Regions from separate parts of the Leuconostoc sp. XM4 genome, predicted to be linked through region 1. Evidence: a T-box and tRNA genes for the amino acid it is inferred to sense, from the RefSeq annotation. Region 1 holds a T-box; the other regions hold tRNA genes.
The links. A T-box is a leader RNA that pairs with one kind of tRNA and senses whether it is charged. The one in region 1 lies ahead of thrS (threonine--tRNA ligase), so its partner is inferred to be a tRNA-Thr.

Region 1 (3,272 bases):
TGCCATATATTGTTGCTATTGTAGATGAATTCGCTGACCTAATGAGTACGGTGGGTAATGAAATTGAAGTTTCTATCGCGCGCCTTGGTGCTAAAGCTCGTGCAGCCGGTATTCACATGATTTTGGCTACACAGCGACCTGACGTTAAAGTGATTAACGGTACCATAAAAAGTAATATTCCTGGTAGAATTGCTTTTAGAACAGCTTCTGGAATTGATTCACGCACTATTCTGGACAGTAATGGTGCTGAGAAGCTGCTCGGAAAAGGGGATATGATTTTTGCACCGCCCGGTAAGCCGACACAACGTGTTCAAGGTGCATTTATTAGTAACACTGATGTGACTAATATTGTTGAATTTGTTAAGTCACAACAAGAGGTTCAGTATTCCGATGCAATGACTGTTACAGATGAAGAAATTGCTCAAGATAATTCGGAAAATGCTGATGGAAATAGTGATGATGAGTTATTCCAAGAAGCTTTGCAATTTGTTATTGAACAACAAAAAGCCTCAACATCACTGTTACAACGTCGTTTCAGGATTGGTTATAATCGAGCCGCTCGATTAATTGATGATTTGGAAGCAGGCGGTTACATTGGACCAGCAGACGGATCACGGCCAAGACACGTCAATATTTCAGATGGTAGCTCTGGGATAGAAAGTTAGCATTAGTTTCAAACTAAGTAGTATGATTATATTTTTTGAGTAGAATTAAATGATTAAGCAAACAGGAGAATAATAAAAATGGCACTTACAAAAAATCAAATTGCTGCACTACAAAATGTTTTTGATAATGGTATTTTAGATCATGATGCCGAGGCATTAGAAGCGCTAAAGATTGTATTAGCAGATTTAAAAAAATAATTGCAACACAGCAAAAAAAATGTTATGATGTTTCTCAGAAACATTGATAAGGACAACTCGATTGTCATGCACTTAAAGAGAGTTCATGTTTGGTGAAAATGAGCAGTGCATACAAAAGAGACTACCTTTGAGTGGTGATTTAGTAGTTTTAAATGAAAAGTTGCCCGGGTGATACCGTTATATATCATTTGAGAGAAATAGGAATTTTTCCTGTTTTAAACTTGGGTGGTACCGCGGTAAAACGTCCCTTTAGATCTAATAAGGATCTAAAGGGACGTTTTTGTTTTATTAATGTAAAATACTAGAATGGAATTTGAAAGGAAAATAGCATGGCAGAAATCAGTCTTACATTCCCAGATGGCGCTATTAAAAAGTTTGATGAAGGGATTAAGCCAATTGGGGTTGCCGAAAGTATTTCAAAGTCATTGGCAAAGAAGTCAGTGTCAGGAAAAATAAATGGTTCATACATTGGCATGAACGATGTTATTATTGAAAGTGGCGATTTTCAACTAATCACTACATCAGATAGCGAAGCATTAGATCTACTTCGTCACTCAGCATCTCATTTATTAGCACAAGCATTAAAGCGAATTCCAAAATTTGCTAACATTCATTTTGGAGTTGGTCCTTTTATTGAAAATGGCTTCTATTACGACACAGATAATGGGGCTGGCAATCAAGTGTCAATCGAAGATTTCCCTGAAATCGAGGCGATGATGCACAAAATTGTGAAAGAGGATCTACCAATTCTTTCTCGCGAAATCACACGTGATGAAGCATTAGAAATATTTGCTGATGATCCATATAAAGTTGAGTTAGTAAATGATCTACCAGTCGATGAAAAGATCACAATTGCTGTTCAAGGAGATCATATTGAGCTTGATAAGGGTGGTCTGGTACCATCAACGGGTTGGATTAAGCATTTTAAGCTTACTTCAGTGGCTGGCGCTTACTGGCGTGGAGATTCAAGCAACCCAATGATGCAACGAGTATATGGAACGGCCTTTTGGAAAGCAGCTGACGTTGAAGCAGAAATTGCTCGTCGTGAAGAAGCTAAGGAACGTGATCATCGTGTCATTGGACGTGATCTTGATCTATTCTTTACTAGCCAGGAGGTTGGTTCAGGATTACCAGTTTGGCTGCCAAATGGTGCAACAATTCGTCGCCAAGTTGAAAGATATATTACAGATAAAGAGCTGTCAAATGGCTACCAGCACGTTTACACACCAGTATTGTCTAATTTGAACTTATATAAGACATCTGGTCACTGGGACCATTATCGTGAAGATATGTTCCCACCAATGGATATGGGGGATGGCGAATTTTTGGAATTACGTCCAATGAATTGTCCATCACATATCATGGTATTTAATCATAAGCCACGTTCATACCGTGAATTACCAATGCGTATTGCTGAATTAGGAATGATGCATCGTTATGAAAAATCTGGTGCTTTGACAGGGTTATCTCGTGTTCGTGAGATGACATTGAACGATGGTCATACATTCGTTGAACCAGAAAAGTTAGAAGAAGAGTTTAAGTCTATTCTAACAATGATGATGGGTGTCTATCGTGACTTCAACATTAAAGATTATCGTTTCCGTTTGTCTTATCGTGATCCTAAAAATACAGAAAAGTATTTTGATGATGATGAAATGTGGGAAAAGTCACAAAAGCAATTGAAAACAGCAATGGATGATCTCGGTCTTGATTATTTCGAGGCTGAAGGTGAAGCTGCTTTCTATGGTCCAAAGTTAGACGTTCAAACAAAGACTGCCTTAGGTAATGAAGAAACATTGTCAACTATCCAATTAGACTTCTTGTTGCCAGAACGATTTGACTTGAAATATATTGGTCGTGATGGTCTGGATAATCATCGTCCAGTGATGTTACATCGTGGTATTGTTGGGACGATGGAACGTTTCACAGCCTACTTGATTGAAATGTACAAGGGTGCTTTCCCAACCTGGTTGTCACCTTTACAAGTACAAATCATCCCTGTTAATTTAGGTGCTCATGGTAATTATGCGAACGCTGTACAGCAGAAGTTACAGGATGCTGGATTGCGCGCTAATGTTGAAACAAAAGACGCTAAGATGGGCTACCTCATTCGTGAAGCGCAAACGAACAAAATTCCATATACTTTGGTACTAGGCGATTCAGAGGTAGATAGTAACACGGTTACTGTTCGTAAGTATGGTGATACAAAAACAGTTACAATGTCATACGACGAATTACAATATTTAATTTTGTCTGATGTTTCTAATTACTCACGTGAAACCGAATGAACAAAATAGCGTTGTTTATTTTTAGAAAAAAATCAGCATACTAGATCATGTATGTATGAAAAGTCAAAGCACCCTGAGATCATCGAGGGGTGCTTTGCAATAGGAAAGGGAAATTTATATT
Region 2 (3,272 bases), 830 kb from region 1:
ATGTCAAAAATCCTGCAGGGATTCCCTCATCAAAGCCTTTTTGTTTAATTTCTGACTTAACTGTTGGATTTCTTTGCAACCGAGCGACACTAACCAAGTTCATAAAGTATTCTGTAAGTTCGAATAACCCTTTGATTTGTGATTGTACAAAAATGGTTGTCTTAGCTGGGTCAATACCAACCGCCAAATAGTCCAAGGCTACCTCAGTTAATGATTGACGTATTTTTTCTGGATTACGAGCATTATCTGTAAATGCTTGTGTATCAGCAATCATAACAAATGGCAAGTAATCGCCAGAATTTTGCATGCTCACACGGTTTTTTAACGATCCAATATAATGACCAATATGTAGTTTACCAGTGGGACGATCACCAGTTAAGTAAATTTCTTTTGACATGTTCAAAACCTTCTATTAATTAGTTAACTCATTCTATTATACGTTAAATCTAGGAGCAGCGTTGAAGAAATTATCACAAAACAAAGTACGTTATTATTGACATTTTCCTATAAAACTTATACACTATCACTATTAAGAAGAAAGAGGTACGAGAACTTGTTGAACAATTTTTAAGATGTGGTGAATAAAAGCAATAGATTGTTTTTATACGCTTTTCTTGAGATTGGTCTGCCTTTTTCGTACTAAACACGTAAACTGCCACCAGTCTCGCAAGTTGATTGGAGGCATTTTTTATGCAAGAAAACCCTCGCAAAGTATTTTTAGTTGGCTTAACAACTAATCAGGGAAACCTAGACTACGAATTAGAAGAACTAGCGAACCTAGCAAAAGCAAATAATCTTGAACCCGTTGAAACTTTTACCCAAAAGCTAGAACGACCAAATCCTAGCACTTACTTTGGTAAAGGTAAGGTCGAAGAGTTAGGTGAAGCTGTAAAAACTTATGACGTTGATATGATTGTTGTCAACGATGAATTGACACCTTCTCAAATTCGTAACCTAGAAAAAACAACAGATGCTACTGTTGTCGATCGTACTGGTTTAATTCTCGAAATTTTCGCACAACGAGCCCAGACTAAAGTTGCAAAACTCCAAGTTCAGTTAGCACGTTTACAATATCAATTACCACGCTTACGTACAAGCATGTCAATTTCATTAGATCAACAAACAGGTACAGGTGGCGCAGGTTTCACCTCACGTGGTTCTGGTGAAACAAAGCTAGAACAATCTCGCCAACGTATTACGTCTCAAATGGTTCATGTTCGTCAAGAACTGGCTGATTTAGATAAAAGTGAAAATACGCGTTCAATGCAACGACACGCTAACAACTTACCAAACGTAGCACTGGTTGGCTACACAAACGCTGGAAAGTCTACCTTGATGAATCGTTTGTTGATGCGTTTTGGTGTTGGTGCAGACAATGATGATAGTAAGCAAGTGTTTGAAAAAGATATGCTATTTGCTACGCTAAACACCACAGTTAGACAACTGACTCTTCCTGATAAAAGACAGTTTTTATTAAGTGATACGGTTGGTTTCGTATCCAAGCTACCTCATAACTTAGTTGCTGCTTTCAAATCAACATTACAAGAAGCGGCAAATGCAGATCTAATACTGCACGTGGTGGATGTTTCAGACGAGCATTATAAAGCTATGATGGAAACAACTGAGAAAACATTAACTGAGATTGGTGTTACTGGTAAACCCGTTATTACAGTATATAACAAAGCTGATCGCACTGATTTGCACTATCCGGACATCTCTGGCGATAACGTGATTACTTTGTCAGCACTAGATACCAATTCTCAAGATGCATTGATTGATCTCATTGTTAAACATATTTTTAACGACAGCGAAGTCGTAACTTTGCATATACCCTTTGATAAAGGAAATGTTGTTGCCCAATTAGCGGCAAAACATAAATTTATAGAAGAACAATATGACGAAACCGGTAGTTGGTTAACCATTGAGCTATCTGAAGTTGAGCGAAACTTATTTCAACAATATATTACGAAAGAAAAAAGCATGAATTCATAAGAATTCATGCTTTTTCTTGAAAGTAATTATGCCGACCGCCGGGCTCAAACCGGCGACCCCCTCATTACTAGTGAGGTGCTCTATCAACTGAGCTAGGTCGGCAAATTAAAGTACTCAGGTACTACAAGTGAATAATACCAGATACCTCAATATATAAATATGGCGGCGGCCATATTATACGGGTGACAGGAATCGAACCTGCACGGATTACTCCACTGGAACCTAAATCCAGCGCGTCTGCCAGTTCCGCCACACCCGCATGTATCACACAACCCTTTAATTCTACTGGAAAAACCTAAATCAGTCAAGAGGGTAATACAACTTAAATCAAAAAAATGTTAAAAAACTGCTATTCTAACGATTCCTTAGTCAATTGACGCATTTCAATGGCAAATTTAACAACAGTTCGAGCAACTGCATACATTGGCACAATCAATATCATGCCAAAAATACCCCAAAGATTACCGGCTACCATCAAAAGAATCATAATTGTTAATGGGTGAATTTGTAATGATTTTCCAATAACATTTGGATAAATAAAGTTTCCATCCAATTGCTGAACAACCATCATCACAATCATTACCAACAACATTTGTTTCCATGATTGTGTACTGGCAACAATCAACGCTGGTATAACCCCAATCCAAGGGCCAATATATGGCACAATGTTAGTAATACCAGCAATCACACCCAGTAACCATGCGTATGGTTCACCAATAATTAAATAACCCACAGCCATGGTCACCCCGACAAACAACATTTCAAGAGCTTGCCCCGATATATATCTTTCAATAGTTTTATCCATTTTAAGTGTCAATTCTTTGACATTATCAGCAAAACGAACCGGAAAAAGCTTCTGGATTGCTGGTAGCAAGCGATCACCATCACTTAGCATATAAAATAAAACGACTGGAATAGTCACGACATTAATCGTGACCGATGTAACCATCGAGACAGCACTGCCTAATGTACCTGCCGTAATAGTTAAAAAAGAAGCCGAGTACTTGCCAACAGCACTCTTTACTTCATCTATATCAATTGACAAATTTAAATTTGATAACCACTTACTTTGTAGTGAATCTGTTACAAAGCGCTGTACGTTTTGTGCAAATTCAGGTAATGCAGTAATTAAATTAGTAATTTCCGCCACTAGAGTTGGTATCAATAAAATCAAGGAACCAGCTATCACGGCTAGGAACAACACAAAAGTAATTATAACAGCCAGTTGATGCGGCATTTTATGCCCTTTAACTGTAATTTTCTTTAAAAGTGTCAAAACA
Region 3 (3,272 bases), 260 kb from region 1:
TTGAAGCAGATTGAAAAAAATAACGAGTGACTTTGAGATTATTGTTTTTTTTTGGTATGATATTTAGTTAGTAGGCGTGTATTTAAAAAACGCGCAATAGGGAAGGATTTTATACAAATGGCTGAAGAAAAAGCCCTTAATGATCAAATGCTAGCGCGTCGACAAAAGTTGGCAACAATCGTTAGTGATTTACACTTAGACCCATTCGGTAAGCGATTTGAACGTACAGCAAACGCGCAAGAACTGCATAATCTATATGATGCCAGCTCTTTAGAAGAGTTAGAGAATGCAAAACATGAAGTTGTTATTGCAGGTCGTATGGTTGCAAAGCGTGGCGCAGGTAAAGTTATTTTCGCTGATTTTCGTGATGTTTCTGGAAAAATTCAGGTTTATGCAAGACGTGATGATTTAGCAGATAATTATCCGATTATTAAAAGAGCAGATTTGGGTGATTTCCTTGGAATCAAGGGAATTATGATGAAGACTGAAGCTGGTGAATTAACAGTTTTGGCTACAGAATTAACACATTTATCTAAGGCTCTTCGTCCAATGCCTGATAAGTTCCATGGTATTTCTGATGTTGAAACACGGTATCGTAAGCGTTACTTGGATTTGATTGCCAATGAAGATTCTTTCAAAAAGTTCCAAGAACGCTCACATATCATTTCTGCTATTCGTGCATATATGGATAGAAATGATTTCCTTGAGGTTGAAACGCCAATTTTGCAAACTGAAGCCGGTGGGGCTGCAGCCCGTCCATTTATCACACATCATAATGCTTTGAATATTGATATGTACATGCGTATCGCAACAGAATTGTACTTAAAGCGTTTGGTTGTGGGTGGCATGGAACGTGTATATGAAATTGGCCGTATTTTCCGTAATGAGGGTATGGATCCAAAGCACAATCCTGAGTTTACAACAATGGAGTCATATGCAGCTTATATGGACTTTACAGATGTTATGGACGAAACTGAAGGTATTTTCAAAGCTGCCGCTTCTGTCGTCTCAGATGACTTGAAAATTACTTATCAGGGAACTGAAATTGATCTTGGCACAAAGTTTGCGCGCAAACATCTAGTCGACTTGATTAAAGAACAAACTGGTATTGATTTTTGGCAGGAAATGTCCGTTGAAGCAGCACAAAAGTTGGCCGATGATAACCATGTAAAGTACGAAAAATACTGGGGTGTGGGTCATATTATCAATGCATTCTTCGAAGAATTTGTAGAGGATACTTTGGTACAGCCAACATTTGTTTATGGACATCCAGTTGAAGTGTCACCACTCGCTAAGAAAAATACTGATGATCCTCGTTTTACTGATCGTTTTGAATTGTTTATTATGGGTAGCGAGTATGCGAATGCCTTTACTGAGTTAAACGATCCTATTGACCAACGTGCACGTTTTGAGGCTCAAGCGGCTGAACGTGAGAATGGTAATGACGAAGCTGAAGGTATTGATGAAGACTTCATAGAAGCTTTGGAATATGGTATGCCACCTACAGGTGGACTTGGTGTTGGTATTGATCGTTTGGTCATGTTATTGACTGATTCTGACACAATTCGTGACGTTGTGTTGTTCCCAACAATGCGTCCAGAATAATAAATCATTGACAAGTCGTTACACAATTAGTTATAATAATATAGTTGTGTTAGCGACATCATTCCGACTTAGCTCAGTTGGTAGAGCACCTGACTGTTAATCAGGTTGTCGCCGGTTCGAGCCCGGCAGTCGGAGTTTTATGAGAAGCAAATCATCTTGATTTGCTTCTTTTTTATGTGATAAACTGTTGACAGATTTTCTCACTCATGGCATAATAATATAGTTGTGTTAGCAACGTCATTCCGACTTAGCTCAGTTGGTAGAGCACCTGACTGTTAATCAGGTTGTCGCCGGTTCGAGCCCGGCAGTCGGAGTTTCGCCGACGTAGCTCAGTTGGTAGAGCACGGGTATCGTAAACCTGGGGTCGGAGGTTCGAATCCTCTCGTCGGCACTATTATGCATATCTTGCAAAGCAAATCATCTGAGGTTTGCTTATTTTTTTACAATGAAAAGGACGCAATTGAAAAACATGATTGTACTATTCAATAAACCGTACAATGTTTTAACTAAGTTTACTGATGCTGAAGGGCGACAAACTTTGGCTGACTACATTGATATTCCACGGGTTTATGCCGCTGGTCGTTTGGACATGGACAGTGAGGGCCTATTATTGCTGACTGATAGCGGTAAACTGAATCATGAATTGACTGATCCTGATAATAAAGCCTATAAAACTTATGTTGTTCAAGTAGAAGGGGTCCCAACAAAGTCACAACTAAAGCAACTTGAGCAAGGTGTGGCGTTAAAAGATGGGTTAACTTTACCAGCTAAAGTCAAACGTATTCCTTATCCAAAATGGTTATGGGAACGAGAGAAGCCAATCCGTATTCGTAAAAACCAGCCAACGAGTTTTATTCAATTAAAAATAAAAGAGGGCCGTAATCGGCAAGTACGCCGTATGACAGCAGCTGTTGGTATTCCAACGCTACGCTTGATACGGACACATATTGGTGAATATCATATTGCCGACTTAAAACCAGGACAATATCGAATTGTGAAGTAATGATTTTGTGGTGCAAAAGCATCATAAACGGTTATAATAGTAAAAGATGTAAATTAAAAGAGGTGACCTCATGGGACGTAAATGGGAAAACATTAAAATGAAGAAGGCGCAGACTGATGGTGCTGCCGCTAAAGTTAACAGTAAGTATGGCATTGAAATTTATGCTGCAGCGAAGCAAGGTGGCAGTTCAGACCCTGAGGCTAATTCAACATTAAAGTTTGTTATTGAACGTGCTAAGCAAGCACAAGTGCCAAAGCACGTTATTGAACGTGCCATTGAAAAGGCAAAGGGTTCAGGGGATGAAACCTTTATCGAGGGACGTTACGAGGGATTTGGACCAAACGGTTCATTGATTATTGTAGATACGTTGACATCAAACGTTAATCGTACAGCTACAAATGTGCGCACAGCTTTCAATAAAAATGGTGGAACTTACGGTGCTGCTGGCTCTGTTAGTTATTTATTCGATGAAACAGGCGTGATTGTTTTTGAGGGTGAAGATGCCGATGCTACGTTGGAAACACTGCTAGACGCTGAAGTTGATGTTCGTGACGCCGAACAACAAGATGATCATATTGTTGTTTATACAGAACCAACTGCTTTGCATCAAGCAATTGCTGCTCTGCGTGAAAGTGGTGTGAGCGATTTCTCAACTACGGAAATC

Region 2: it encodes a tRNA-Thr, which carries the amino acid that the T-box ahead of thrS (threonine--tRNA ligase) is inferred to sense. The anticodon was not compared.
Region 3: it encodes a tRNA-Thr, which carries the amino acid that the T-box ahead of thrS (threonine--tRNA ligase) is inferred to sense. The anticodon was not compared.

The regions. Positions count from the first base shown of each region.
Region 1 covers NZ_CP134507.1:622,814-626,085, forward strand. Annotated here, with positions in the region: gene RHP64_RS03255 (FtsK/SpoIIIE family DNA translocase) at 1-665, shown strand, start outside; T-box leader at 898-1,115, shown strand; gene thrS (threonine--tRNA ligase) at 1,193-3,151, shown strand.
Region 2 covers NZ_CP134507.1:1,825,262-1,828,533, forward strand. Annotated here, with positions in the region: gene trpS (tryptophan--tRNA ligase) at 1-397, opposite strand, end outside; gene hflX (GTPase HflX) at 691-1,992, shown strand; tRNA gene RHP64_RS09220 (tRNA-Thr) at 2,022-2,094, opposite strand; tRNA gene RHP64_RS09225 (tRNA-Leu) at 2,170-2,251, opposite strand; gene RHP64_RS09230 (AI-2E family transporter) at 2,342-3,272, opposite strand, start outside.
Region 3 covers NZ_CP134507.1:360,174-363,445, forward strand. Annotated here, with positions in the region: gene hslO (Hsp33 family molecular chaperone HslO) at 1-30, shown strand, start outside; gene lysS (lysine--tRNA ligase) at 118-1,605, shown strand; tRNA gene RHP64_RS02000 (tRNA-Asn) at 1,668-1,740, shown strand; tRNA gene RHP64_RS02005 (tRNA-Asn) at 1,847-1,919, shown strand; tRNA gene RHP64_RS02010 (tRNA-Thr) at 1,924-1,996, shown strand; gene RHP64_RS02015 (rRNA large subunit pseudouridine synthase E) at 2,075-2,608, shown strand; gene RHP64_RS02020 (YebC/PmpR family DNA-binding transcriptional regulator) at 2,679-3,272, shown strand, end outside.